DNA from 2 places in the Flavobacterium sp. FlaQc-48 genome. Region 1 is predicted to be linked to the other one. Evidence: riboswitches for the same ligand, from Rfam matches in the RefSeq annotation. Region 1 holds a riboswitch; the other holds the start of a gene.
What was found. Region 1 has a riboswitch for cobalamin ahead of ACHRWY_RS14160 (TonB-dependent receptor plug domain-containing protein). Riboswitches for the same ligand answer to the same signal wherever they lie in the genome.
Positions count from the first base shown of each region.

Region 1 (15,535 bases):
AGATCAAAATAAATTACAATAAACTATTGTGCAGTATAATCTTTCAAATAGGTTGAGATTCTAATTCTTATTTTCAGGACTGGATATTAAAATAAAAAAAGCTCCACTTATGGAGCTTTTTTGTTTTAAAGTAAGATAGATGTTATTGTTTAAGTATTTGTTGTAAAGGCTTTAGTTGTTCCATGTCTATTTTAGATTCTTTCAAAACAGACATTAAAGTCATGATATTATTTGGATTCATGTTTTCGCCTAATACACGAACGACTGCAAAACCATTTTCTTTTCTGTTGGCAAAAACTACAAATTCCTTAATATTGTCATCAGTACCCACATAACTTATTGATGCGCCGTCTTTACCTGAACCAAACTTCATTAACTGCTGGTATTTTGGATCTTTTAGAATCGCTTTAACTTTGGCTCTTTCTGTTTCAAATTGAGCCTGGTTTTTGTCATTTGCCTTAAAAGCTAAAATGTTCATTTTGTCGAATGATTTTAAAGCTTCATTTTGTTCTGCAGATAACTTGGTTTGGTCGAGATTTAAAATGTTGGGAGAGACATCCAAAGCGATAAAATCTTTGTTATTTGTGTTTTCTACAAAATATTTTTGCAATGAAGGTTCAGAATTACAACTAATAAAAGTTAGTAAGACGAGAACGGCTGTGGTAAAAACGTTAAGTTTCATCTTATTTTTTGCCTTTAGAGGCTTTTTTTAGATCAGAACCACCAGGAAGTTGCATCTTGTCTGTAAGTACTGAAATCTCGTTAATATCAAAGTTACCTGTTAGTGATAATAAAACCGTTTCGTCGTTTTTAGCCCCATTAATGAACATTAGTAATTCTTTTACTTGTGTGTCACTTGCCCCTGATTTTACAGATATTCTTACGTTTCTGCCGCTATCATTTACCCGCATTAATTCTTCTAAACCGGCTGTTTTCACATATTTGTCAGCAGAAGCTTTCATGTCGGCTTCAATTTTAGGGTTTTTTGTGGTAAATACTTTTAAGTAATCTAATTTTTTAATCAGATTAATGTATTGTTGCGTCTCTTTATCAGAGGCATCAACTTTTACTTTACTCATTAAATCGAACATTTTTTTGTTTACAATTACTGAGGTTACATCGTCCTGACCATCAAATTTGTCAAATGCGCCTTGTGCATAAAAGGCATGACTAACGAATGCTAAAACTAGTGTTATGATGAAATTTTTCATTTTTGATTGAATTTTAATTATTGTTTAAAAATTTTATTTTTTGATTGTTCATATTCCTTAATGTATTGTACACTTTCGATACCCACATTAACATTGTTTGATAATAAGGCTAAAGCTTTTTGCGTTGCAGCAAGGGCTTCTTCCGGATTGTCATAGGTTCCTAATTCTGTTTGCCCTACAGTTTGCGCTGCATTTTTTTCGCTTACATAAAAATAGGTTCCAATTCCTAGTAAAACAACAACTGAAGCTGCAATCGATAACCACGCCACATTTCGTTTATTAGTTTTTAGTGGGATCTCCTGCGTCGATTTTTGTTCTTTTACCTGAGAGAAATAACCAAACATAGGTTTGTAATACTCTAAATGCTGCGCAACATTTGGTGAAGAAAAATATTCTTTTAATTCTTTTTCTTCGGCAATATTGGTTTCTCCCTGAAAGTATTTTTCTAATATATCTTCTATTTTACTGAATTCCATATCGGTGTGTATTAAGCATTGATTCTCGTATTTTTTTTCTCGCTCTCGAAAGTGCTACCCGAATAGCCGTTTCATTCATGTTGACAATTTTTGCAATTTCATCAAATTCATATTGTTCAACATCGCGTAACTGAATTAATATTTGTAATTGTTCGGGCAACTGACTTATTATTTTTTCTACCCATTCTAAACTATTGGAATCTTCCAGCTTTTTATCCAGTTGGGGTTCCCGGTCTGTATAATTATTATGAACAATTTTAAGGTTTCCGGCTCTTTTCGATTTTAACTGATCCAGACAGTAATTTTTTGTCATTGTCATCGCCAATGCTTCAACACTACTGTAGGTTTCTAAATTCTCTTTTTTATTCCATAATTTAACCATTACTTCCTGAGTGGCATCTTCTGCTTCTTCGGTGCTGGTTAACAATCTTTTTGCCAGACGAAAAACTTTGTCTTTAAAAGGATTTATTAATTCTATAAACACATTCTGATTCATAAAATTTGGTGGTTATTCGTTAGCTTATATAGTCAAGACGAAGTACAATTATTTTTGTTACATGAGAATGTGAAAATTTTTATAAAAAAAAATACTTTAAAAATAAGTACACTTAAAACTAAAGATACTATTTTTACGTTAGTACTACATAGATACGACTATATGAAAACAATATTAAAGAGTGTACTGTTATTATTTTTACTTGCTTTTTCTTTGCAATCTTGTGAGGATCAGGATGATGTTGAGTCTCCGGCATCATTGCAGGTCAATGATTTTATCTGGAAAGGACTGAATCAGTTTTATTTGTGGCAGGCTGATGTCCCAAATTTGGCAGATAATCGATTTAATAATCAGGAAGCGCTTAATTCTTTTTTACGTGGATATTCTAAACCTGAAGATTTATTTCAGGATTTATTGAACAAACCTATTAGCAAATTTCCTAAAGGGCAGGCTATTGACCGTTTTAGCTGGATTGTTGATGATTACACCGTTTTAGAGCAAGAACTTCAGGGAACTTCGAAAAATAACGGAGTCGATTTTAGACTGAGTTATAAGCCTAACAGTACTACCGATTTGGTAGGTTATGTGCGTTATATTATTCCAAATTCTGATGCTTCTAAAAAAGATATCAAACGCGGTGACCTTTTTACTGCAATAAATGGTACTCAACTTACTGTATCCAATTATCAGTCCCTTTTGGCGGCTGATAGTTATACTTTTAATATGGTTACTTACGATGGAACTACTTTTGTATCTAATGGTAAATCTGTGTCATTAGTGAAAACAACTTTAGATGAAAATCCTGTTTTCATCAATAAAGTCATAACATCAGGAAGTCATAAAATTGGATATTTGATGTATAATGGTTTTTATGCCAATTATGATGCACAACTTAATGCTGCTTTTGCAGATTTAAAAGCGCAGGGAATTACTGATTTTGTCTTAGACTTAAGGTATAATGGTGGAGGTTCTATACAAACGGCAACACGTTTGGCGAGCATGATTACAGGTCAGTTTACCTCTAAGGTTTTCTCTAAGGAGAAATGGAATGCCAAAATTAACCAATATTATGAGAGTGAAGATCCAGAGTCTCTTATTAACAGATTTGTTGATAAAATCGATGGAGCCGCAATTAATAGTCTGAACCAAACTAAAGTATATATTATAACGACTAGTGGCACAGCTTCGGCAAGCGAATTGGTAATAAACGGATTAGTGCCTTATATTTCTGTAATTCAGGTAGGAGAAACAACAGTGGGTAAAAATGTAGGATCAGTTACTTTATACGATTCTCCAACTTTTGGAAAAGCAAACAGAAATCTAAATCATAAGTATGCTATGCAGCCTTTAGTTTTAAAAATTGTAAATTCAGCTGATTTTGGTGAATATACAGACGGTTTAAAGCCAACTTACGAACAACTCGAGCGTATTAGTAATTTAGGTGTTTTAGGTGATCCGTCAGAGCCATTATTAAATTTGGTTATAAGTAAGATTACTGGTGCGACTACTAAAAAAGCAGAAGAGGAAAGAGGAGTAGCTTTAAAAGGTTTTACAGATACTAAAGCAATTAGCGGAATCAGAAATCAAATGTATCTCGAGAAAGCTCCCGAAGGGCTTTTAAGAGCATTAAAATAAAAACAATAAAAAAGGCTTTCATTTCTGAAAGCCTTTTTTATTAGAAATGTCTCGTCCAAAAACTAATTCTAAAAACTAATTAATAATTATTAATCATTAAAGTAAAAACCGTTAGTTCCTATACCGGTAGTTAATTCTTTTTGCAGGGTTCCGGCTAAATTGTAGATGTAAGCTTTACCATCTGTCGAAAAGTTTCCTTGAGCAACATAGATATGGCCATCGTTAACTGCAAATCCGTATACATAAGTCGCAGGCGTTGTTATGACTGCTGTTGTTGATGCAGCAGTAGCATTTGTATTTATAGTATAAACAGAACTTCCTACTGTGTAGTAAATTTTGCTGTCTTCAATATCCATAAATCCGGCACCGCTTAAGCTTTCAGGAAAAGCAATTTTACTAGTTGTTTTGTCTGCTATTTTTACTTTTACAAGTTCACTGGCATTTCCAAATCCTCCTTTTAAAATGTATAAAACTCCATTGTCTTCTTCGATACAATCAGCGTTAAGGCCAATTTGTACAGGAGCGTCCAGTTTTTTCGTTGCAATATCTACAACCAGTAATTTATCGTTATAAGAATCGGTAATGTAAAGTTTTCCATCTTTCAAGACTACTCTGTTTGCAGTAGAATTTAAGTCGATTTTAGATTCAAAAGTATTAGTTGCCAGGTTAATTACTGCAACATAATCATCTGTATCTCCTGTTGCCGCATTTTCGTATGAATAGGTATTGGCGTTCGTAACATACGCTTTACCATCTTTTACAACTCCGTATCTTGGATTCTTTAAACCCGTTTCGATTTTTGTAATTAACTTAAAAGTATATCGGTTAACTACTGTAATATTGTTGGCTCCGCCAGAAATTATATAAGCATTGTCTCCGCTAAAAAAGATGTTTTGTGCATATTTCCCAAGGATGTCATTTCCATTTACGATGGAATAAACGTCTTTAGTGAAAGAAGTTAAATCATTACTTGAAAATGAAACAGTACCTTGTGTAGTGCCTTCATTCAAAATAAAAAAGCCCTTGTCATACACTCCTTTTGGAGTATCGTCGCTGTCATCATTTGAACACGAAACGAATAAAGAAACGCTAAGTGCTATTAAAAATAATTTACTAAATTTCATCATATTAAAATTTTAAGGTTAAATACATATTAAAATTGCGACCCGGCATTGGTCTGTATTCCAGACTTTCGTATTCTTTATTGAAAAGATTTAAAACCTGAAACCCGAGTCTGAAAGCATCCAGAAATTTAAAATCATAATCGATTCCGATGTTCGAAACGTTATAATCGTTTACAATTTCTGTTGGATTATTATCTCCTGTAGTATAAACAAAGCCATTATACATAAATTGATAATAAGCAGAAATTCTGTTTCCTGAATAAGAAAAAGATGCAGTTGCTTTATGAAAAGGCACAAAAAAGAGTTGTTTTTTAGTATCCTCGTCTTTAGAAACGGTGTAAGCATAAGTGGCATTTGCGGCAAAGTAATTTTTTCCAAAATGTTTTTTCCAGCTCAATAATGTTTCTGCTCCATAACTATTGACATTGTCTGTGTTTTTTGGAGACCAGATTCCGTTACTGCCAGGAACCCATTGTAATAAATCTTTTATTTTCATGTAATAAAAGGTTTGGGTAAGTGAAAGGTTTCTAAAAGTAAAAACGTTACCAATCTCTGCCTGATAAGAACTTTCAGGTTTTAAATCGGGATTTCCGCCTTGTTCCCAATACAAATCATTAAAAGTTGGGATTCTGAAATTTCGGGATAAATTAAATTTTAAATTGTACAATTTGCTGAATTGATACGAAGATCCTAACGAGAATAAAACCGGTGATTGATAATTATCTGTAAATTCTTTTCGGATGCCAAATTCATTTTTCCAATCTGCTGAAATATCTTGTTTTACTAATAGAGCAGCTGAGCTAATTTCTCTGGTATGATCACCAAAACCACTTCCGTAACCTTTTGTTCTGTTGTAATCTAAAATGGCACTTACTTGTATTGATTTTGAAAACTGATATCCTATATCTGCTTTTGTAATGAGGCTTTCCGTTTTTCCGTAAGTGAAAAAATTAATAGCATTATTGGGGTAATACTGGTAATTTTCGAAGATATAAGCAGTTTTTAAATTGGTGCTAAATTTGCCAAAATTACCATCATATTCCAGTAAGTTTCGATTAAAACCATTTACATATCGGGTTTTAGTTTCGGTTTCTGATATTAAAGATGTATTCCGATCCGTATTTGAAGTTTGAGAGTATAATTTTAAACTGTTTTTGGAGTCAAATTTATAACCAACGTTGGCGCTCATTGTAATGATGTCGTACTGTCCGTTTTGGTTCCGGCGTTGTTCGCCTTTCCAGTTGTATTGGTTTAAATACTTATAATCATTTGTTGAACTGTTCTTAGAGAAACCAATTTGTGCGCTCCATTTCTCGTTCGAAATATTGGTTTTATAATTGAGTCCAATGGTATTGAAACTTCCGTAATCTACTCTTAAATTATTTTCGAATCTCTTGTAAAAGCCAAGATCATTATTCAGGTGAACTGTTCCGCCAACTGCACCACTGCCATAAATGACACTTCCTCCACCGGCTTTTACGCTGATAGAATTATAATCGGAGCCTGAAATCGTATTAAAGTCAGTACTTCCGTTCATCTGAGAATTAATGTTTATTCCGTTCCAGATTACTGCCGTTTGCGAGGCCGTTGTCCCTCTGAAGGAAACTGTAGAAAGCATTCCTCGTCCGTATTCTTTAAAATAGATGGTAGAACTGAAGTTTAATAAATCAGTTAATAAAGCCTCATTTTTATTAATAACAGAATCATTGAGTTTTAAAACGGATTGTGAATTGGAGTATTTCTTCAGATTAGCATCTGAAACTACAACTTCTTTTAATTTGTTAACAGAATCATTCTGCGCCAAAATAATCTGGCACAACATTAAGAAGCAAAAAGCAAAAAGTTTTTTTAAAGTCATAATTTCTACACTCTTTTTCCCGAGAGCTCGATATTGATTACAAAGGCAGGTCTCCTGGCTTGCGTCTTGTTGTTTACCTTCCCATTCGCCGTGGCGAGCAGTGGTTTTGTAGTTAACAACAAGCATTCTTTTCAGAACAAAGCTTACAGTTGCGGGTACAGCTCAAGATTTTTTATAATTCCTTGATTCCCTTTTAATGTGTTTTTAAATAAACACAACCTTAATTTTGTGCAAAGATAAAGTTAAAATTGTCGAATTTTCAAATTTGTTTGACTTTTTAAAACAAATTCGAAACAAAAATGGTTTTTATAGTTTAATTTTAATGACTTGACCAAAGTCTACTTTGTTGTTAAAGGCATCTTTTAAAGGCAATGAAGCCTGATGGCATAAAATACTTCTGATTACTCCGGCATGTGTTATGATGATAATGGGGTTTTTAATGTTTTTTGAGGCAAGCTCAGTTAAAAAAATGCCCACTCTTTGATGCAATTCAATAAAGGATTCCCCATTTGAAACTGCAATATTTACAAAATCTTCCATCCACGGATTAAGTTGTTCGGGTGAAATCTCATTCCAGTTTTTCAATTCCCAGTCACCAAAATTCATTTCCATTAAACGGCAGTCTTTTTCAAATGAAGTAACGTTTATGCTATCCTGAATGTATTGGGCTAAAATAACACAACGTTTCAATGGACTCGTAAAGAGTACTGCTGCTGCGGGTAATTGCGAAACAATATTCCCGAAAACAGATTCAAAAGGTTCAGCCAGATCAACATCTGATTGTCCGTAGCAAATTCCTTTTTCACAAATCGTTTCAGTATGGCGAACTAGATAAATTTCCATATTAAAAGAATGCTTAAATAATAAATCACTTCACAAACTTGTTGCGTTGCACCAAGACAATCTCCGGTATAACCATCAATCCACTTTTTAAAATATCGGGCCAAAAAATAACGCATTATAAAAACGGGAAGCAGTGCAAAAAGAAATGTATGCTGAAAATAAGAGAAAACAAATAGTGGAATTAATCCAAAGAAAAAGGAACCTGAAATTTCTTTCCAACTATGATTTTTAGCAATTGGTTTGCTTTTGCTTGAAGCATCATCTCTGGAATATTCATGAGTAAAAATTATCGAAATAGCAGCCAGACGACTCAAAGCATGAGCAGAAACAAATAAAAGAAAAACCTGAAAAAGTGCGATAGTATTATCTGTTTTAAATAGCGAAATGGATTCTGAAAGCAATTTGAATTTCAATAAAAAAAGTAACACCAAACCAATTGCGCCATAAGCGCCAATGGCACTATCTTTCATTATCGTTAGAATTTTTTCTTTGGTCCATCCTCCGCCAAATCCGTCGCAAACATCTGCAAACCCATCTTCATGAAAGGCTCCGGTGGTCAGTATTGAGGCTATAATTGCAATAATAACAGCTGTTTCTGTTGAAAGAAAAAGAGAAAAAAGATAAAAAGCCAGAAAAGAAATACTGCCTACAATCCAGCCAATCAAAGGAAAATAGCGAGTGGCTTTGTTTAAATAATCAGGATGGTGCGTGATGTTTTTTGGACAGGGAATTCTGGTATAAAACATTAAGCAGGTAAAGAAGATATGGAGTTCTTTTTTCATGTATAGAATGATAAATTTTGATTTTAATGAGCTACTGAAAACTATTATTATTTCCTGCTAACGCCGGCACTTTCAAAACTGGCCATATCATTTAAAAAAGCTTCAGCCGATTTTAAAATGGGGAAAGCTACTGCACAGCCGGTTCCTTCGCCCAAACGCAAATCCAGATTTAAAATAGGTTTTGCATTCAGGTAATTCAATAGCGTTTGATGTGCTTTTTCAGCCGAACAATGGCAAAAAACAGCATTTTGTATAATATTCGGATTAATTTTTGAAGCAATCAAAAAGGCTACGCTACAAATAAAACCATCAACCAGAACAATCATTTTATGATCGAAAGCAGTTAGCATTCCGCCAGCCATTTGTAGAATTTCAAAACCTCCAAAATAGGCGAGTTGCTGGTTTAATTCGGCCTGACCGGAATAATTTTCAATGGCTTTTTGAAGTAAATTTTGTTTCTGAAGCAATTTTTTATTTTCAACCCCAGTGCCTTTTCCAACACATTCTTCAAGAGGCAGGCTGGTTAGAAGACTCATTAAAACCGAAGCTGTTGAAGTATTCCCGATTCCCATTTCACCAAAACCGATGCAATTAGAACCGGTTTTAGCGATATTTTCTACAATCGATTTTCCTTTTTCGAAACACAATTGCAATTCGGTTTCGCTCATTGCCGGAATATGTAAAAAAGATTGTGTCCCCTTGGCAATTTTAGCATGAATGAGGTTCGCATTTGTTGGAAAATCATAATTAACACCGGCATCTACAATCGATAATTGAATGTTATTTTGTTTACAGAAAACATTTATTGCTGCGCCACCCTGAAGAAAATTACCAACCATTTGTCGGGTAACATCTTGCGGGTAGGCACTTACGCCATGATTTGCAATGCCATGATCAGCGGCAAAAACGACAATATTCGGATGTATTATTTTTGGATTTAAAGTTTCAAAAACCGTTGCGATTTGAAATGCCAATTTTTCTAAAGTACCTAAAGCTCCAATAGGTTTGGTTTTAGCATCGATTTTTTCCTGTAAAAGTGTACTGAAATGATTTTCGATCTTAGCTTCGGTTGGAGATTCTAAAGGTAAATCGAAAGTATAATTTTTAACAATATCTTTAATTTCTTTACAATCCGGAGCTTCTGATTTTTGTTTCCAGTGTAATTGTTGAAGCATCGGCTGATTATCGTAATTCGTTGCCGGTTTTCCAATACAGAAATAGCCCAGAGGCTCAATATTTTCTGGTAAATCAAGAATTTTTTTAAACTGATAATAATTCAAAATTGAAACCCAGCCCATGCCATAACCTTGTTCTGTAAGCGAAAGCCAAATGTTTTGTGCCGCACAAACCGAACTAAATTTAACCGCTTCATTACTGCCAACCGTTCCAATCGTAAATTGGTTCAGCACAGCCCGGTCATACGCAATGATGAGCCCGATTGGTGCTTCTTCAATTGCTTCTAATTTGAGGGATTTATAATGTTCTTTTTGTTCGGGATTATCCGTAAGTTCTTCGGCTTTTTTATTATAATCTAAAAACAGGTTTTTTACTGCCGTTTTAACTTCAGCAGATTTGATGATGAAATATCTTGTCGCATCCGTTAACCCTACAGAAGGAGCCCAATGTCCGGCTTGCAAAGCTTTCTCAATTACTTCGTCCGGAACTTCATCTGCGGTGAAATGTCGGGTATCACGGCGCGATTTTAGAATATCATCAAGGTAGCTCATAATTTTCAGTATCAAGTGCAAGATTCAATTTCAATTTCAAAAATCAAAATTGAAGTTGATGTAAAGATAAAGTATAGCGTTGGAATTTGGAATTTAAGATTTGGAATTTCTTTTTATGATTGATTTTTGAAATTGCTATTGCTATCCTTTAATCTTAACCGGAATTCCTGAAACCATTAAAACGACTTCATCTGCATTCGATGCCAGAAACTGATTCATCCAGCCTTGCAATTCGGTAAATTTTCTGCCAATATGAGTTTCGGCATGAACGCCCATTCCAATTTCGTTTGTTACAATAATCAAAGTAATGTTTTCCTGACTGGCAATTGAAAGAAATTCCTTCTTGGCTTCTTCCAGACTTAAATGCACATCATTTTTATGGTCAATAAAAAAGTTAGTGAGCCAAAGCGTTACACAATCAATCAAAGCCGTTTTTTCGCTAAAAACAATTTTACTTAAGTATTTTTCCTCTTCGATATTTGTCCAGCGTTCATCGCGTTCCTGCTGATGGCGATCGATTCTGTTTTGAAAATCGGCATCCCATTTTCTGGCTGTTGCGACATAAATTGGCGAATTGGATAGTTGCAAGGCTAAATTTTGGGCATAAGTGCTTTTTCCTGATCGCTCACCTCCGGTAATTAAGTAAATCATCTTTTAATTGTGGATTTTTAATTTTTAATTGTGAATTTTTATGGCGTTCCCTCCGGTCGGGCTATACGCTTTATCTTTTATTTTTTTAAAGAAAAAAAATAAAAGGATACCGCTTCTATCCCTAACGCAAAAGATTAATTGTGGTTTAAGAATCAGTCATGAACTTATAATTCAAAACTAATAGGGATTAATAAGGGCAATGCCTGCAATCATTTCCGCAGCAACTTCCTCTTTTGAGATGAAACCAGGATTTAAAAACGTAATTGCCATTTTCGAGATAATAATCAATACCTTCTATTAGTTTTTCTTGTTGAGGTAAAGATATTGCTTTATTTTTTAAGGCTTTTTCGGGAGTGAGGGTTTCTACGTAAGCATCAATTTTATCTTCGCAGGCTTCTTTGAAGCAAACCGGACAAAGGCAATCTCCTCCTTCTGAAAGGTTAAATATAGGAGGGAAGTCATTACACCAACATTTACTTTCTACAGAAATATCTCCGCAACTAAAAGAAGATTCACAGCTTGAGCAAACTTTTGTTTTTATGCTATTCATAGGGGAAAGATGGTATTTGTTGTATTTTGTAAGAATAAAGGTAAACAAAAAAAATAGAAATTGACTTACCTTTGTCACTGCGAAAATCCAAATCATGAAATCAGATTACAATTGAAATTGGAGAAAGCAAAAACTATTCCTTAAAAAAATAAGATAACCTGATATATGAAAAATTTATTACCCAAATTGATTTTTATTTTACCCTTTTTTATTCTTGTTGGATGTAAAAAGAATGAAACTGCGGAGATTGCAAAAACTGAAATTGCAAAGAATAGTATCGAATATGCTTCCGGGCTTTCTATCGTAAAACACGAAGGATATTCAGTCGTAACAGTTTCTGATCCCTGGCCAAATGCCAATGCAAAATTCACTTATATTTTAAAAGAAAAAGAAGCTAAGGTTCCGGACAGTTTACAAGCGTATACAACCATCAAAGTTCCGTTAGAATCTATTGTGGTCACTTCTACAACCAATATTCCGTTTCTTGAAATGCTGGAAGTCGAAGACAAACTGGTAGGTTTTCCTCATACGGATTATGTTTCATCTGAAAAAACCAGAGCTTTAATTGATAAAGGTTCTGTTAAAAATTTGGGTGAAAATGAGAAATTAAATATCGAAAAGCTGATCGAATTAGCTCCGAATTTAATTGTCACTTTTGGTGTAGATAATAACAATTCGATGTTGGACAATCTGAAAAAAAGCGGGCTTACTGTTTTTATTCAGGCAGACTGGATGGAACAATCCCCACTGGGAAAAGCAGAATGGATCAAGCTTTATGGCGCTTTATTTGGGAAAGAGGATAAAGCTAAAGAATTATTTGATAAAATCGTCTTGAGTTACGATCAGGCAAAGAAATTAGTAGCCGATAAACCTGCTGCTTCAACAGTTTTATATGGTTCTATGTATCAGGACATATGGTATGTTGCCAAAGGAAACAGTTGGGTTGCCCAGTTTATGAAAGATGCTCAGGCTAATTATTTATGGGCAGATTTAAAAGGAACCGGTAGCGAAGGGCTATCTTTTGAAAAAGTGCTGGTTAAAGCAAAAACAGCTAATTTCTGGATTGCTTCAGGTTCGTTTAAAACATTGGAGGAATTTGGAAAAACCAATCCGCACTACGCACAATTTGATGCTTTTACTTCTAAAAATGTGTATACTTTCGAAGGTAAACTGGGGGCAACCGGAGGAACGGTTTATTATGAATTGGCGCCAAGCCGTCCGGATTTGGTTTTAAAAGATTATATCAAAATATTTCATCCTGATTTATTACCAAGCTACGAATTCACTTTTGCATCTAAATTAAACTAATTGCATTGGTAAATAAAAAGCGAAATATAATCCTGTTTTCGGTACTGGGGCTGGTACTTTTGTTTATTTTTTTTCTGGACATTAGTCTGGGATCTGTTACCATTCCGTTTAAAGAAGTTTATACGAGTTTAACGGGAGGGCAGGCCAGTAAATCGACCTGGGAATATATTATTATAAATTATCGTTTGCCAAAAGCAATCACAGCTTTTTTAGTTGGAATTGGACTATCAGTTAGTGGTTTACTGATGCAGACCTTATTTAGAAATCCGTTAGCGGGACCCGATGTTTTAGGATTAAGTTCCGGAGCAATTTTGGCTGTCGCTATTGTTATTTTAGGTGCAGGTTTACTGCCTTCATTTTTGAATGCTGTTTTATTGTCGCCATACGCCATTGTACTGGCTTCGACATTAGGAAGTATTTCGGTTTTAATGTTGGTTTTAGTAGTAGCGCAAAAGTTAAGAAACACAATGGCAATTTTAATTATAGGACTTATGTTTGGTAGTTTTACCAGTGCTATCGTTGGGGTTTTAACCTATTTTAGTTCAGCAGAACAGCTACAAAAATTTACCTTTTGGTCGTTAGGAAGTCTTGGAAATCTTTCGTGGACCTCAATTTCTATTTTGGCGGTTTGTGTAAGTTTTGGTTTGCTGTTAAGTGCTGGTAGTATTAAACCTCTGAATGCGTTACTTCTGGGAGAGAATTACGCCAAAAGCATGGGATTGAATTACAAAAAAGCAAGATTAACAATCATTTTTGCAACCAGTATTCTGGCAGGAAGTGTAACGGCTTTTGCAGGTCCTATTGCCTTTATTGGTCTTGCGGTTCCGCATATTGCCAAGCTGACTTTTCAGACCAGTAATCATGCAGTTTTGTATTGGAGCACGCTTTTTTATGGCGGTATCATTATGCTGTTTTGTGATATTGCCTCGCAATTACCCGGATTAGATACCACATTGCCTATTAATGCTATCACTTCTATAATTGGTGCACCGGTTGTAGTTTATTTGTTAATGCGAAAAAGAAATTTTCAGTAAAAACTTACAATTAATTTATATCTTAGTTTTTAAACACATAGAGACATAGTTTTGAAAAGTCTAAAAAGGCGTTTCACTTTTCCTTAAAAATCATAGACTATGCGATTTAAACTTTGACTCTATTTAAATTAAAGAATTAATGTTTACGCAAAAGTATTTAGATGAATTAACTTATGAGCTAATTGGTGCTTGTATTGTGGTGCATAAAACAATTGGCAAAGGATTGCTGGAAAGTATTTATCACCAATGTCTGAAAGAAGAATTAATGTATCGAAAAATAAATTTTTCGACTGAAATGAAGGTGCCACTAATATATAGAAGCAAAGAATTAAATACTGATTTAAGATGTGATTTGTTTGTTGAAAACTGTTTAGTTATGGAATTAAAGGCAGTATCTGAAATAAATAATATGCATGAAGCCCAACTTTTTACATATATAAAGCTTTTACAAGCCCCAAAAGGAATTTTAATCAATTTTAATTGTTTTAATATTTTTAAAGAAGGACAAAAAACATTTGTGAATGAGTATTATAAATTATTACCAAAGTTTTAAGAAGTAAGCTATGTGATAATTTACGAGTAAATTTTAAAATAACTTTTACACTAAAAGAAAAATCTATGTTTCTATGTGTTTAAAAAATACGCCGAAATGAAATCGATCTTAAAAACCTTAAACTTAACTATTGGCTACAAGTCCGGGAAAACTACTGTGACTATTGCTGAGGATTTAAATTTGAACCTGAATTCAGGAAAGCTTATTTCATTAATTGGAGCAAACGGAATTGGGAAATCAACTTTATTAAGAACAATTACAGGAATTCAGGAACCATTAGAGGGAAGTGTTTTGTTGAATGATAAAAACATATCTACTTATAAGCCATTAGATTTAGCCCAGAATTTAAGTTTAGTCTTAACCGAAAAATTACCACCAAGTAATCTGTCTGTTTTTGAATTGGTGGCGTTGGGCCGTCAGCCATACACGAATTGGATTGGCACTTTAACGCAAACTGATATTGAAAAAGTTCAGGAAGCTTTACAGCTCACTCAAATCGAGGATCTGGCTCAAAAAAAGCATTTCGAAATTAGCGACGGGCAATTACAAAAAGTGTTAATAGCACGGGCATTGGCACAAGACACACCACTTATTATTCTGGATGAGCCTACAACACACCTCGATCTACTCCACAAAGTTTCATTGTTCAAATTGCTGAAAAAGCTGACACAGGAAACCCAAAAGTGTATTTTATTTTCGACTCATGATATCGATCTGGCAATTCAGCTAAGTGATGAAATGATCATCATGACGTCAGATCTGGTGGTTCAGGATCAACCTTGTAATTTAATTTCAAACGGAAGTTTTGCTACTTTGTTCCAAGATGAGCATATTACTTTTGATGCTGAAAAAGGGAAGTTTATTGTGACCTAATTATTGTTCTCAAAACGTGCTCTGTAAACATGTAATAAATTCTCCAAGTCATCAAATTTGATAGTTAACTCATCTATGTCTGTCATTTCACTATTAAATATGAGATAATTTGTTGATCTTTTTCCACTCGTTTGAGCAAATACTCTATCATGGTGTATCTTGTGCCAGGAAACAATCTTTTTTACCTCTAGTTATTGCATCCTTTACCGTAATTGTCTTTTCCATATTATTTTTTCAATCCAATCTGTCTCTTAGCTTCCCCAACAACAAAAGCAACAGAATTCGCGATATTAAAACTTCGGATTAATTTAGACATCGGAATCGTTAAATGATTTTCAAAACGTGCCAGAACTTCAGGGCTTAAACCAACACTTTCTTTTCCGAAAACCAACCAGTCTCCATCCTGGAAATCAG
Region 1 covers NZ_JBIPCR010000008.1:69,589-85,123, reverse strand. Annotated here, with positions in the region: gene ACHRWY_RS14190 (DUF4252 domain-containing protein) at 143-682, opposite strand; gene ACHRWY_RS14185 (DUF4252 domain-containing protein) at 684-1,211, opposite strand; gene ACHRWY_RS14180 (hypothetical protein) at 1,229-1,687, opposite strand; gene ACHRWY_RS14175 (RNA polymerase sigma factor) at 1,674-2,183, opposite strand; gene ACHRWY_RS14170 (S41 family peptidase) at 2,346-3,818, shown strand; gene ACHRWY_RS14165 (YncE family protein) at 3,908-4,945, opposite strand; gene ACHRWY_RS14160 (TonB-dependent receptor plug domain-containing protein) at 4,947-6,800, opposite strand; cobalamin riboswitch at 6,827-7,038, opposite strand; gene cobC (alpha-ribazole phosphatase) at 7,107-7,643, opposite strand; gene ACHRWY_RS14150 (adenosylcobinamide-GDP ribazoletransferase) at 7,628-8,425, opposite strand; gene cobT (nicotinate-nucleotide--dimethylbenzimidazole phosphoribosyltransferase) at 8,473-10,152, opposite strand; gene cobU (bifunctional adenosylcobinamide kinase/adenosylcobinamide-phosphate guanylyltransferase) at 10,294-10,803, opposite strand; gene ACHRWY_RS14135 (DUF5522 domain-containing protein) at 10,991-11,353, opposite strand; gene ACHRWY_RS14130 (ABC transporter substrate-binding protein) at 11,519-12,661, shown strand; gene ACHRWY_RS14125 (iron chelate uptake ABC transporter family permease subunit) at 12,667-13,695, shown strand; gene ACHRWY_RS14120 (GxxExxY protein) at 13,835-14,248, shown strand; gene ACHRWY_RS14115 (ABC transporter ATP-binding protein) at 14,345-15,121, shown strand; gene ACHRWY_RS14110 (tRNA (cytidine(34)-2'-O)-methyltransferase) at 15,348-15,535, opposite strand, start outside.

Region 2 (15,535 bases), on a different contig from region 1:
GAAAGGGCTTCGGCCGAAATGGAAACGACGAGATTACTGATAGAAGCGGTTACAGGAAGAAGCACTGTACTTTTTAGAGCGCCTTACAATGCCGATGCCGAACCCACAACAGAAGCAGAATTAAGACCTGTTGCACTCAGTAAAGCACAAAATTATTATACTGTTGGAGAAAGTATAGACCCAAATGATTGGGAAAAAGGGGTTTCTGCGGATAGCGTTTATACAAGGGTTGTCAGAGCCTACGAAGCTGATCCGACCAAAGGAATTATCCTGCTTCATGATGCCGGAGGAAACAGGGAATCAACCGTCGAAGCTTTACCAAGAATTATAAAATACTTTAAAGACAAAGGAATTCAGTTTACCACCGTTTCGAAGTTATTAGGAAAAACCAAAAACGAGATCATGCCAAAAGCGAAAGGCAATTTGATGACGATTGATAATATTATTTTTGATTTAGGCTATTGGTTCGGTCATTTTATTACAGCTGTTTTCTGGATTGCAATTTTGTTGGGATTCTTTCGCATTTTGCTCATGGCGATTATGGCCTTTTTAAAAAAATGGAAAGACTATAAATACCCCTTAAATTATAATGAAATAAATGAAAACCATCCAAAAGTAAGTATTATTGTGCCGGCTTATAATGAAGAAGTGAATGCCGTTAAAACCCTTCACAACTTGCTTCGACAGGATTATCCAAACTTTGATATTATTTTTGTCGACGACGGATCAAAAGATACGACATTCAGCCAGGTAGATACCGCATTTAAAAACCACGATGTTGTAAAAGTACATACTAAAGTAAATGGAGGAAAAGCCTCGGCACTTAACCACGGAATTGCCATAACCCAAAGTGATTTTGTAGTTTGTATTGATGCAGATACACAATTAAAAACAGATGCACTTTCGCAATTAATGAGGTGTTTTACGTTGCAGTTTAAAGACAATGAACAAGTAGGGGCTGTTGCCGGAAATGTAAAAGTAGGAAACGAAAATACCATGCTGGCCAAATGGCAAAGTATTGAATATACTACTGCTCAAAATTTTGACAGAAGGGCTTTTGACCTCATTAACGGAATTACGGTGGTGCCCGGAGCGATTGGTGCTTTCAGGAAAGAAGCGATCGAAATTGCAGGAGGTTTTACAACAGATACCCTCGCCGAGGATTGTGATTTGACCATAAGAATTCTGCGAAACCACTACCGAATTGTTAATTGTGTCGAAGCTGTTGCCGTTACAGAAGCACCTGAAACTTTGAATGAATTTATGAAACAGCGTTTCCGTTGGAGTTATGGTATCATGCAGGCATTCTGGAAAAATCGTGATGCCTGTTTTAATCCAAAATACAAAGGCCTCGGAATGGTTTCATTACCAAACGTATTGATTTTTCAGATTGTGCTTCCTATTTTCGCTCCGTTGGCAGACTTAATTTTAATTTTAAGCTTAATCTGGAATCATAATGATATCGACAGTCTTCATAAAATTGGAATTTATTATCTGGTATTTATGCTGGTCGATATGCTGGTGAGTGTGATTGCTTTTATTTTCGAAAAAGAAAAATTGAGCAAACTCATCTGGCTCATTCCGCAACGATTTGTGTACAGGCAATTAATGTATGTGATTTTATTCAGAGCCATTAAAAGAGCCATAAAAGGAGAAAGTCAGAGTTGGGGGGTACTAACGAGGACCGGAAATGTTGGCTCGTTAGAGTAATAAAAAAAATTAATGCAAAACCAGTCCGGAATAAAGGGACTGGTTTTACATATGAGATGATAAGATAGTGATCAAAAAAAGATTTAAACAGGAACATTAATTGACAATGTCGTGCAGGGCCTGAAAGATATTCAAGGGATATTCAGCGATTCTGTTGCAAAGGTATAAATACCATTCTTTGCCATACACAAAGTACAGTTTTGTTGGATAACCTTGTTCTTTTAAACGTGCCAATTGCTCATTCTGAATTCCGTATAAACTTTCAAATTCATACAAATCTTTGCTCGTTTTATAGTTCTCAAGCATAGAAACAACTTCTCTCTGAATGAAGTCATGGTGCGAAGCAATTGAACAGCTGTGATTTCGTGACAATAATTGGTCAATATAATATAAATAGCGCTCATCCAGAGCGCTTCCTCTTGGAATCGAAAAACCTTCAGGAGTTTCAAAAGCCCCTTTTACAATTCTGATTCTTCCGTTTTGCTGAATCAAATCCTCAAAATCATCTTTTGATCGGTGTAAATAAGCCTGCAGCGTAATCGAAACATTTTTATAGGTTGCAGAAGCTGTTTTGTACACGTCAATAACAGCATCTGTAATTTCAACATTTTCGGCACTAATAGTAACTTCTATATTTTTTTTTGCAGCTTCCCGGCATATTAAATCTAAATGGTTTAAGCACAGTTCTTTTGATATTGACAATCCAATATGCGAAAGATCAAGTGAAAAAGTAGCATTCAGTTCTTGCTTTTTAATTTCTTGCGCTATTCTGATAAATTCATTAGAAGCCTGAAAAGCCTCTTTTTCTGTTAGCGTATTTTCGCCCATGAATTCTATAGAGGTCTTAAAACCTTGTGCATTTTGATCTTTGACCTTAACAATAGTTTCTTCGAGTGTTTCGCCCCCAATATATCGGTCTGCTGCTTTTTTTATCGTATTGAATAAGATTTCATTAGAAAGAATATACTCTTTTGCCTGTTCATTTAAGGCTGCTTTTCGTAAAGCATTTGCTCCCATTAATAATAAATCTTTTTCCATGTTTGTTGTTGGGTATTAAATTAAAAAAGTTGAAGACAAAGTAGGTTTAGGATCAGTCAGATGTTGTCAGGCAATGCCTCGATATATTTTAGTATTTCCGTTTCATTTCTTCTGTAATACGTCCATTTCCCATGTCGGGTAGCGATTAAGAAATCTATTTTATGCAACATCATTAAATAATGTGAAATTGTCGATTGCGATAAGCCTGTTTTATCCTGTATATGGCATACACAGACACCATCACTAAAATCAGGAACATTGACCTGTTTCGGAAAATTTTCTTCCGGTTTTTTAAGCCAGTTTAATATAGCTACACGTACCTGGTTCGATAATACCTTATTTATTTCTGTAAAGTCCATATACAAATATAATAACTACATATCGAAATATATCGATTTGATGATTTATTTTTACAGCGGATCAAAAAGTTCATAACCTTCTTTTTGAATCATTATAAAAAAAAGCGGAAACTGCATTTTCTTAGAATGTTAAAATCACGATTTGCCATCGCTATGATTCTTACAGTTGTGGTATAAAATGTTAATATTCGTGTTATTTCTATTTAGAATTGAGGTCAGACTGGTCGATTTTTCGTACCTTAAAAATTCTAACAAATAAAAAGAAGATGACAAAATTACGAATTTCATTAATCAACATTCATGGACTCCTTAAAGGTTCAGGTCTGGAGATTGGTAGAGATGCTGATAATGGAGGACAAACAAAATATGTTTACGAACTTGCTGAGTTTTTATCGCAACATGAAGATGTAGAGCATGTTCATGTTTTTACAAGATTAATAGATGATCCAAATCTCTCTCCGGAATATGCTGTACCAGTCGAAGTCATTAATGAAAAATTAGACATAAGGCGAATTCCTTTTTTAGGAAAAAAATACAAGCCAAAAGAACAATTATGGGAAGGTTTGGACACTTTTGTAAACGGAGTGGTACAGCATATCAAACTTCATGATATATTTCCAAACTGGATTCATTCCCATTACGGAGACGCAGGATATGTTGCCAGTGAATTATCAACCATCTTAAACATCCCGTTCGCTCATACAGGACATTCATTAGGTTTTCATAAAAAAGAAAAATTACTGCAAAGCGGTATAAGTGAGGAAGAAATCGAAAAGAAATTCAGGTTTAAACAAAGAATTGGTGCCGAAGAAAAAACATTAGAATTATCTGAATTTATTGTAACCTCTACAGAGCAGGAAATTGAAACTTATAAACCCTACAAAAATTTTGATTTAGCTAAATACCACGCCATTTCTCCAGGAATTGATACCCGCAAGTTTGTTCCTTATTATCATAGAGAACAGGATTCCGACAAGCAAATGGAAGAAGAACAACGAAAATACTGGGTGGCGGAAACTATTTCTAAATTTCTGATCAATCCGCACAAACCCTTTATTTTGGCCCTTTCAAGACCGGATCGTCATAAAAACCTCCATACGCTTATTGAAGTTTACGGAAAAGACAAGGAACTGCAAAGTATTGCCAACCTGGTCATTTTTGCCGGAATTAGAAAAGACATTTCAAAAATGCCGGAATCCGAAAAAGATGTACTGACAGATCTGTTGTTGTTAATGGACAAGTATGATTTGTACGGAAAAATGGCAATTCCTAAAAAACATGATGTAGAAAATGAAGTTTCTATTATCTATCGGTATGCTGCCGAAAAAAGAGGTGTTTTTGTGAATTTGGCCCTGCATGAAAACTTCGGATTAACGGTTATTGAATCTGCAAGTTCCGGATTACCTGTTGTGGTGACTAAAAACGGCGGTCCATCTGAAATTATTCCAACTTGCCAAAATGGAGAGTTGGTAAATCCGCTGGATGAAAACGAAATAAAGAAAGCATTGCGCAATATTTTAACCAATGAAGGACAATGGAAATATTATTCGAATAATGGCGCCATTAATATTCAAAAACATTATAGTTGGTTAAGTCACGTTAACCAGTATGTAGAGCTGGTAAATGAAAATTTATCTTCTTCATCGGGTTCCGGAATTAAAAAGCAGCATTATCCCAATATTAATATTGACCGGTTAAAAAGAAAGGTGGAACATTTGTTTGTATCCGATATTGACGGGACACTCATTGAGCCAAAACTGAATAATCCGGGCTTAGCAGAATTAAAAGAACATTTAATAAACCGTACAGATAAAATGGCCTTTGCCCTGGCATCGGGAAGAAATCTGAATTTGGTTAAAAAAGTAATCGAAGAAGAACAATTTCCTTTACCGGATTTTATTATTTGCTCCGTCGGGACTGAAATTTATTATACAAACGGCAAAGACTATATTCTGGACAAAGGCTGGGCTACATTTCTGGCAGGCCGCTGGAAAAGAGACGATATAGTAAACCGATTAAAAGAAATTCCATGGCTGCGCATGCAGGAAGAAGAAGCACAAAACCCTTATAAAATCTCTTATTATTATGATAAAGAAAAATACGATTACGACCAGTTAATTGCTGTTTTAGGTGCAGGATGGTACAAAGTAAACATCATTCCAAGTCATGGTGAGTTTCTTGATTTTATTCCTAAAAGAGCCTCAAAAGGAAATGCAATAAAGTTTTTATGCCGCAAATGGGCGATTCCATTATCGAATGTAATTGCGGCGGGCGATTCAGGAAATGATATCGATATGTTCAGAGGCGCTGTAAAAGGAATTATTGTAGGAAACCGAAGCATAGAACTGGCCCGATATGAAACTACAAAAAGTATTTATGTGGCTAAAAGTTCCGCTTCTTCCGGGATTTTAGAAGGATTAAAACATTATAAAATAATTAAATAGGTTATAATATGTATTCAGGTTCAGGATTTAGTAACTGGGAAATAGGAGATGTTGATGTATTTATAGATGAAAAGGGAGTTCATCATTTATTTCATTTGATTATTCCCAATCACGATTACATTGCCCATGCAGTATCAAAAGATGGTCTCTCCTGGAAGAGAGTAAAAAATGCCTTATTTGTGGGAGATCCCGGTGATTGGGATGATGATATGTTGTGGACCATGCATGTTAGCAAGTGCTCTGAAGGAGAAGGTTACGAAATGTATTATACAGGTTTAAAGCGCAAGGATAAAGGAATTACGCAAAAAGTAGGCAGAGCTGTTTCTCCTGACTTACTTCACTGGACAAAAGACAATCAATACGGTTTACCCTTAAAAAGTGAGGCTCCTTATTATGAAAGCAGGGAAAATAACCCAAGAGAATGGCTGAGTTTTAGGGACCCTTATAAATATCAATTTGAAGGAGAAGATTATTTACTAATTTGTGCCAGAAGCGCAGTAGGGCCAACCTATAGAAGAGGCTGTATAGGGGTGGCAAAAAGAGGTGAACAAGGTTTTGTGCTTCAAAAACCACTGCATGTTGCGTATGTCTATGATGATATCGAATGTCCTTGCGTCGTAGAAATAAAGGGGATGCATTATTTATTAGGTTCTATCAGGGAAGATATAAAAGTCCGCTATTGGTTTTCTCCGGACTTTAAAGGAGAATATCATGCTTTTCATAATAACGTGCTAATGCCTCAGGGCAATTATGCAGCCAGAATTGTAAAAGAAGGCGAGTATTATTTAATCTATAACTTTTACTTTGTTGGCGGAAATGTTAACACACTTCGTGTAATACCGCCGCCGAAACAACTAGATGTGGATAGTAATGGCAGGCTATTATTAAAAACCTATCACCATTGGAGAACACTGTATCAAAGAACGATTCATCAAAAAAACTTACCTGTTCCGGTGCCGATTTTAGGAAACCCCTCAGCAAATTTTAAACTGGAAAATGAAAACAAATGGCGATTTGGCTGCAGAAGTGGCTACGAAGTTTTTTGCTTTGAAAAGCCATCGGATAATTTTGTCTGGGAAGGTACGCTGGCTGTTGAAGGAATGGGAAAAACGGGCTTTGTTATCGAATGTGATGATGAAGGAACGGCGTATTATATATCAATTGATTTTGTAAATGGCTTCGTTCAGTTTAGAGCCTGGGGATTTAATGAAAAAGATGTAAAGAATAATTTTGTTTTTGAAAACATCCAGACCAATCAGTTTGAGATTGTAGACAACAAAGAAATTTACTTTAAGATTATTCGCTATGGCAATTATTATGAGCTTTCTATCAATGAAATTGTAAAATTAACATTATTGGATTTCAAATACAGCGAAGGCAAAATTGGGGTATATGTGTGTTCTGCAATAGTATCATTAAGTGATTCAAAAATTCATGTAATTCCCGAACCAGAGAATGAATATGCAACATCTGATCCTAATAAAGCATTGGAAGAATACAATAAAATAGTACAATAATACGCTACTGGGCACATTACGATTGAATTAAGCAGAATTACTGTCTATGATACTTTGTACACTTTGGATAAAAATTTCTGTATTGTTGATTTCGCCTTTAATGTATATATCATAATGAGATAATTTAAATTGCTCCAGCATGTCTTTTTTAAGGTATTGTATCATGGATTCAATACTTCGGGTGTCGTTTTCATGATTCCTTTTTAATTCACGCTGTTTGCTTTCCAGATAAGCTAAAGTCTTTTTTAATCTTTGTACATTTATTTTGTCCACACTTAAATATTCTTAAATTTAGTAAAAACAACGATAATCGGGAATAAGATAAAATTCAGTATTTTTCCAAAAACGTAACAGTGAATGAATTTATCTTATTACAAGAATATTGTTTCGGACAGTTACGTTTAAATTGGCTTTTTAGTTTTGAAATATAATTCAAAAAATTAAAAAAATCTTTAAATTTTAAGAATTATTGATGTAATCTGTTGTAGCCCTTTTGTTTATGTTTTTTGGTGGATAAGAAAAATATTTCTTTTTTTTAGCATAACTGTTTTTAAACTCATTTTATAGTGTAGTACAACTTCGAAATTTCGTTCCGGAAAAAATAGTAACAAGCAAACAAGCTGTATTTTCTTCAGTAAGAAAAACAGCTTGTTTATTATCAGTAGGCCATGAGATTATTTTACAACCGTTGCTTCCAGTTCTACTTTTAAGGTTTCAAAAAGACTTTTTACTTCTAATAAAGTAGTGGCTTGTTTCATACCATGCCGGGCTACCCAATCCTGAATAATATTAAAATGAGGCCAAAGTTCGGCAGTATTGGTAGTGTAAATATTTAACCGGACAATTCCTTTACAATCATAACCGGATTCGGTAATGACCTGCTCCAGATTTTTTAAGGCCAGGATGATTTGCGATTTCATGTCCTCATTACTTGAAATTCCGTCGGCACTTATCGCGGTTTGTCCTGAAACATATAGTGTTCCTGCCGGATTTTTTACTTCAACAGCCTGAACATAACTGCGTTGATCCTGCCATTCCCAAGGATTAATTTCTCTCTTTTCCATTTGTTTAGCTTTTTTAATTTGTGCCAATAGAGGCATTGTAGCGCATAATAGTAATGCTAAAAGATTTGCTGTTTTTTTCACGGTTACAGTTTAAAATTTGTACTGCAAAATTGAAAATAACAACCGGAACAGGGCCTTGACATTTCTCACGATTTTAATGTGAGCTATGTCACATTAAGAAGATAATCGGCTTAAAGTTTCGCGGGAAACGCCCAAATACGAAGCAATCAGGCTTTTAGGAACACGCTGAATAAGTGACGGATATTGTTTTAAAAGTTGTTCGTAACGCTCTCTTGAGTTAGAAGTCTGCCAGGAAATAATGCGGCGTTGCGATCCAAGAAAGCCAAAAGTTGCTTTCTCCAGAAAAAAGCGTTCCATTTTTTGCAGGCCATCGCACAGTTTTTTATAATCTTCCAGTGTACAGCAAAGCACCTCAGTATCTTCGATACATTCTAATGACATTGTTGCTTCAGTTTCCGTAAAAAAGGCATAATAATCACTTTCCCACCAATCTTCCATAGCAAAAGAAACAATATGCTCCTTTGCTTTATCATCGGTATAGACCAATTTTAAAAGACCTGAAATTATAAAATAAGAATACTTGACAGTATCGCCTTCCTGAATAAGAAATTGATGTTTCTTAAATTTTTTGGTCGAAAAATGAGAAAACACAAAAGCAAACTCCTCATCAGTCAATGGGATTATTTTTTCTATATGTTCTCTAAGTTGGTTTTGCATAGCAGAAAGCAAAGTTATTGAAATTTTAATTATAGAGAAGCTCTTATTGCGATATCACTGGTTGGGGTTTATTCTAAAACACAATAAAATTAAAGGATAAATTGTGAATAGTGATTTAGTAAAATAATAACAATTTATTAAACTTTTGTTTATTACTGTGTTGATAAATAATGTTTTATGAGTCAATTTTAACAGCATTATTAGCTAATTAATATTTATATTTGAGAATGAATTTGAGTCAAATAATTTAAAATATTTACAAATGGATAAAGCTATAAAACTAAAAGTTCGTAAGGAGTTGGATAGTCAACAACAGTTGAATATTATTAAATTAAAGGGTAGTTTAATTTCTAAAGGTTATACTGAAATTATTCATATCCTAGATCAGGATGATGAATTTCATATTAATTCTTTTGCAACGCCTTCTGAAACTACGAATGAAGTCCAGGAATTTATCAAGGCATTTATCTGCAAAGAAAATTTGGCTGATACGATCTCAATATTCAGATAATGTTTGATTATCAAAAATCAGATCCAAATTAGAATTTTTTATAATACTTTCCTTTCTCAGCTCTTTTGTCTGAATGAATCGCCTTAAAGATTATCTTTAGAGGATTCATACTCTTTTTAATTTCTGGTAATTGTACCCGTTTGACAAGGTTTCATTCGACTATTTAATAGCAAAGATGCGGTTAAAAAATATTTTTAATTTTTTAAATTATTTTTTATATTTCTGTTAATTCATTGTTTAAAATGTAATTTTTAAGTCTAATTCTTCTTTTTATAAAGATAGTTCTATCTTTACGACAGATTTTGGTCTGTTTTCTTTGATTTTTTTTGAAGAAAACAGTTAAAAGGGAATCAGGTGTAAATCCTGAACAGACCCGCTACTGTAAGTTCTATACAAGTCTTTAAACGTTACTAATGCCACTGTTTGCCACGGCGAATGGGAAGGTTGTTTTAAAGATGGAACAAGTCAGGATACCTGCCACAATCACATAGTTTAAGACTTTCGTGGAATAAAGTTGAACAACAAAAATGGACCTGTTATTTTTTAACGGGATTCTCTCTTTTTGCTTTTTTGATTATACCATCCGCGAAGTTTATTTAATTAAAACAGTGATGTATAATATAAAAAGAATACGCTTACTCATTTTTCTGTTTTTTGCTCCATTTTTACTTCATTCGCAAGTATCTAATGATAGTTTACGGGTTCTAAAAGAAGTTATTTTAAAAGGAAAACCTTATCAGGAAGTAATTCCGGTACAAACGCTTTCGGGAAAATTACTCGAAAATTTAGCCAGCCATAATGTGGCTGATGCCCTAAGGTATTTTGCCGGAACCCAAATTAAAGATTACGGAGGGCTTGGCGGACTTAAAACCGTAGATGTTCGTAACATGGGCACACATCATGTAGGTGTTTTTTATGATGGTATACAGCTGGGGAACGCACAAAACGGTGTTACAGATTTAGGCAAATATTCCTTGGATGATATGGAGTCCCTGACGATGTATAATGGTCAGAAGAGCGAAATTTTTCAATCAGCAAAAGACTTTGCAGCAGCTTCAACGATTTATTTAAGAACGAAACGGCCTGTTTTTGAAGGCGATAAAAGCTCAAATCTGTTAGTACGATTCAAGACAATGTCAATTAATTATTTTGATCCGTCTTTTCGATGGGAACAAAAGTTAAGTGGTAAAGTAAGCATGAGTGTAAGCTCTGAATACATAAAATCTAACGGACAATATACATTCAGATATAAAAGAAATAATCTCGACGGAACGGTTGCTTATGATACCACCGCCACCAGACACAATAGTGATATCGAAGCACTGCGAGTAGAATCCGGCCTTTACGGAAAAATAAATAACGGGTCCTGGGATGCCAAAGTTTATTATTATGATTCTGACAGGGGAGCACCGGGAGCCATTGTCGAGAACAAATTTTCAGATGGCTTCAGACAATATGATAAGAACTTTTTTACGCAGGGTACTTTCATCAAAGACTTTACAAAAAGATATAAATTTCAGGCCAAAGGAAAATTTGCTTACGATTATACCCATTATGTAGCCAGAGATACAACTAATGTCCTTGGTGAAACGGTAACCGAAGGAGCACAATCTGACGACAGTTACTATCAGCAGGAATATTACGTTTCTGCGGTTAATATGTACAGCATATTACCAGCCTGGGATGTCTCGCTGTCTACAGATCTTCAATACAATAAATTAAACGCAACAAGAAAAGGTATACAAACCCAATTTTCATTTCCGCAACGCTATACCGCATTAGTTTCTCTTGCCACTACCTACAGACTTGGAGGTTTTAAGGTTTTAGGCAGTGTTATAGGGACTAATGTAAAGGAAGAAGTTCGGTATAATGCAAAAGCACCTGATAAAACCGAATTTTCACCTGCCTTATTTTTAGGCTATACACCCTTTAAAGACTACGATTTTAATCTAAGAGCATTTGCAAAACGTGTTTTCAGAATGCCCACGTTTAATGATTTGTATTATACGATGGTTGGATCCAGTACTTTAAGACCGGAGTATATGAATCAGTATGATGTTGGATTTACTTATAATCTGCCGGTTCGAAAAGAGTTTTTTGACAAATTCTCGATTCAGGTTGACGGCTATTATACCAATACCAAAGATAAAATTGTAGCAGCTCCCACAGGAAATTTATTCCGCTGGATGATGACCAACATTGGGCAGGTAAAAGGCCAGGGGATTGAGTCTGTAATTAATATGGGAATGCATATTGACAAAGTAAACTTAACAGCAAATTTAACCTATACCTATTCTCAAAGCAGAGACTATACCAAATTTGCAGGTTTGGAATTATCATCTTACGGCGATCAGATTCCTTATACGCCATGGCATAGTGGCTCAGGAATAGTAAATGCTGATTACGAAACCTGGAATTTTAACTACAGCTTCATCTATGTAGGCAAACGCTATAACGGAAACGTAAACAATATAAAGGTGAATGAAGTTCAGCCCTGGTATACTCATGATTTGGCAGTACAAAAATCGTTTGCCATCCGTCATTATCAAATGAAAGGCGCGATAGAATTGAACAATGTTCTCAATCAGCAATATGAGGTGATTTACAATTATCCAATGCCCGGACGAACATTAAAATTTATAATCAGTATAGAGCTATGAAAAAGATCACCACAAAAGTAATCCTTAGTTTATTTATACTTTTTGCTTTTAGTTCCTGCAGAGAAGACGAGACCATTTTTCCATCAAGTGATAAGAGCGTTGCAGCACCCCGAAGCGATGGTAAAATAGAAGGTTTTTATCTTCTTAACGAGGGCAATATGGGAATGAACCGTGCAAGTATAGATATTTTTAATTACCGGACCGGAAATTATACTACTGATATTTATTCAGAACGAAATCCAACAGTAATAAAAGAATTAGGAGATGTTGGTAATGATATCAAAATTTACGGAAACAAAGTTTATGCTGTAATAAATTGCTCTAATAAGGTGGAAGTAATAGAAAAATGGACGGCAAAACGCATCAAAAAAATAGACATTCCCAATTGTCGGTATGTGACTTTTTACAAAGATAAAGCGTATGTGAGTTCTTATTCAGGTCCGGTAGCCATTGATCCCAATGCAGAAATAGGTTTTGTGGCCGAAATTGATACTACATTATTAGAAATAAAACGAAAAGTAACCGTTGGCTATCAACCGGAACAAATGGTCGTACACAATGGGAAACTGTATGTGGCCAATTCAGGAGGTTACCGGGTTCCTAATTACGACAGAACAGTATCTGTAGTGGATCTGGAAACTTTTACTGAAACTAAAAAAATAGATGTTGGAATAAATCTCAACAGTATGGAAATAGACAGTAGAGGAGATATTTATGTGAGTTCAAGAGGAGATTACTACAATACACCTTCAAATTTATTCGTAATTGACAGCCAGACCGATAAAAAGAAACTACAACTCGATATTCCGATTTCAGGAATGTGCCTGGTAGACGATTTATTGTATTTCTATAGTGTTTCATGGAGCTATCTGACCAATAGTAATAGGGTAACCTACGGAATATTAGACACCAGAACTAAAAAAGTAATTAGCAATAAAATCATTACTGATGGTTCAGAAAAACAAATTATGATTCCGTACGGGCTTCAGGTAAATCCCGAAACAAAAGAAATTTATATTACTGATGCTCAGAATTATGTGGTAACAGGTTATATCTATTGTTTTAGTCCGGAAGGAAAATTAAAGTGGAAAACAACCGCAGGAAATATTCCGGCACATATGGCTTTTATAACTAAAAATTAAACCTGTAAAGAGAAGTACAGAAAAAAAAATAATCCTAAATTTTATTGAATATGGAAAGAAATCCTTTTAAAATTCTAAAAATGATATTACTGTCAGTTTTCGTACTGGGATTTATCGGATGCGGAACTGACAAAGAAGAAGACCTGGGAATTCCGGCAGTATTACTAAAAGATTCCTACTCCATAGATCGTTTTAAAGTACTGAATATTGCACCAAATTTACCCGCCAATTCACAAGTAACCTGGATGGCAAATGATTCTGTGATTTCGCAAAATTCGCAGTTGGATTTTATTAGTCCGTATCAAAAAACTTATATACTGACTTTAAAGGTAGAAATCAACGGAAACGTCAAAACATACACATCTTCTATTAACGTAACAAAAGAGGCGGGAACTTACAGTAAATACATATCCAACGTATTTGATTTCCGCCCGGCAACAGGTCAGTTTACCAATGAAATTCCGCAATATTTAACAGGAAACACCGAAGCCAGTCTTATCAGCGCAGCAAAAAAGGCGATTGTTGGCTCTAACACCAGCATGATATCGTTAGGCGGTTTTGGAGGTTATGTGGTATTTGGCTTTGATCACACCATCCCGAATATGGACGGACGCGATTTTAAGATTTTAGGAAATGCATTTTGGGGAAGTGAAGCCAATGAAGCACGTTCAGGATCTTGTGAACCCGGAATTATTCTGGTGGGGTACGACAAAAATAAAAACGGAAAACCAGATGAAGACGAATGGTACGAAATAGCAGGAAGCGAATATTTTAAAAACAGTACCGTAAAAAATTACAGCATTACGTATTTCAAACCAGATCCTTCCAAACCGCCGGTTACAGGAGATGAATTCTGGCAAACCGATGTTGAATATATTAAATGGCAGGATAATCAGGGGAAATCAGGTTATAAAACCAGAAACACATTTCACGATCAGAGTTATTATCCGCTTTGGATTTCTGAGGCTTCCTATAGTCTGAAAGGGACCAGAATTGCCGATAATTTCTACGATCAGAGTGGTACGGGAAATTATTGGGTAGGCAAATCATTTGATTTTGGTTATGCTGATAATGCACCCAATAACGATGAAGGTTCTAATATCGATATTTCCTGGGCTGTAGATAAAGACGGAAAGTATGTAAAACTACCGGGAATAGATTTTGTAAAAGTACACACGGGAATCAATCAGGAAGCCGGATGGTTGGGAGAAGTTTCAACAGAAGTAGCAGGAGCCTATGACTTACATCTTAAATAATAAAAACCTTTAACTGAATTATAATATGAAAAAAAATTACCTTTTACTACTACTATTGTTTTTTACGTTTCTGACCAGGGCACAAGTATCAGTCCAGGGTGTCCCCAGAACTGATATAAAACAAAAGACAACACTTAAAAGCAGTACGAAAAAAAGCGTTGCCAGCCCCACAACTTTTGACGACGTTCAATTTTGGGTAGGAACCGGCTCCAACAAAGCAGTATTGGGAATACAATGGAATGACGATAAAGGCTCTGATCCTTTAATCTGGGGTTTTAAATGGGATGGCCAGGCCACGGGTGAAGATATGCTGAAAGCTATATTGAAAGCTGATCCCCGTTTTTTTTCTTTGCTTTATCAGGGCACACAGTTTGGATCAGCGATTGGAGGACTGGGATTTGATCTGAATGGAGCAAATACAAACGGACTTTATAAAGATGCCAACGTAACCTATCCTTATTATTCTTTAAGTGGCATTATTAATTCCTCTTCTTACGATTTTGATCATTATACAGCTATAGATCCCGCCGATCACTGGCAATCCGGATGGTATCAGGGATATTGGGTTTATAATGTCAGAGATTCTGCTGAGGATGATTTTGCTTATTCAGGTTTAGGAGCCAGCAGTCGTGTTTTAGAAAATGGTTCCTGGGATGTTTGGAATTATGCTCCATTGATGAATCAGCCTCCTGTTTCAGAAACATTCACTCCGGTAACACCGTATGTTGCGGCAACAGATTATACCAATGGTTTTTTTATAGTAAACGAAGAATGGTTCGGACACACAAATGGATCTGTAAATTTTGTGAATAATGACGGGAATATTAATTATCGAATTTATAGTACGGCTAACGACAATAAGGCTTTTGGGGCCACTACGCAATACGGAACAATCTATGGAGATAAATTTTATTTCATTTCAAAACAGGCGAAAGACGGTGGAGACACTAAATATACCCCAGGTGGAAGATTAGTTGTTGCGGACGCAAAAACAATGCAAAAAATTGCTGCATTTGATGTTATTGGTGGAGGAGACGGACGTTCTTTTATCGGGATCAATGAAACAACAGGTTATATTGGTGCTTCAAACGGAATT
Region 2 covers NZ_JBIPCR010000001.1:80,369-95,903, forward strand. Annotated here, with positions in the region: gene ACHRWY_RS00285 (polysaccharide deacetylase family protein) at 1-1,710, shown strand, start outside; gene ACHRWY_RS00290 (proline dehydrogenase family protein) at 1,807-2,748, opposite strand; gene ACHRWY_RS00295 (ArsR/SmtB family transcription factor) at 2,805-3,107, opposite strand; gene ACHRWY_RS00300 (HAD-IIB family hydrolase) at 3,374-5,551, shown strand; gene ACHRWY_RS00305 (glycosyl hydrolase family 32) at 5,560-7,068, shown strand; gene ACHRWY_RS00310 (hypothetical protein) at 7,096-7,341, opposite strand; gene ACHRWY_RS00315 (RidA family protein) at 7,743-8,132, opposite strand; gene ACHRWY_RS00320 (Crp/Fnr family transcriptional regulator) at 8,307-8,870, opposite strand; gene ACHRWY_RS00325 (hypothetical protein) at 9,133-9,381, shown strand; cobalamin riboswitch at 9,668-9,878, shown strand; gene ACHRWY_RS00330 (TonB-dependent receptor) at 9,993-12,041, shown strand; gene ACHRWY_RS00335 (DUF5074 domain-containing protein) at 12,038-13,183, shown strand; gene ACHRWY_RS00340 (cell surface protein) at 13,264-14,439, shown strand; gene ACHRWY_RS00345 (DUF5074 domain-containing protein) at 14,465-15,535, shown strand, end outside.
Region 2: linked by a shared signal. The riboswitch ahead of ACHRWY_RS00330 (TonB-dependent receptor) and the one ahead of ACHRWY_RS14160 (TonB-dependent receptor plug domain-containing protein) in region 1 are both predicted to bind cobalamin.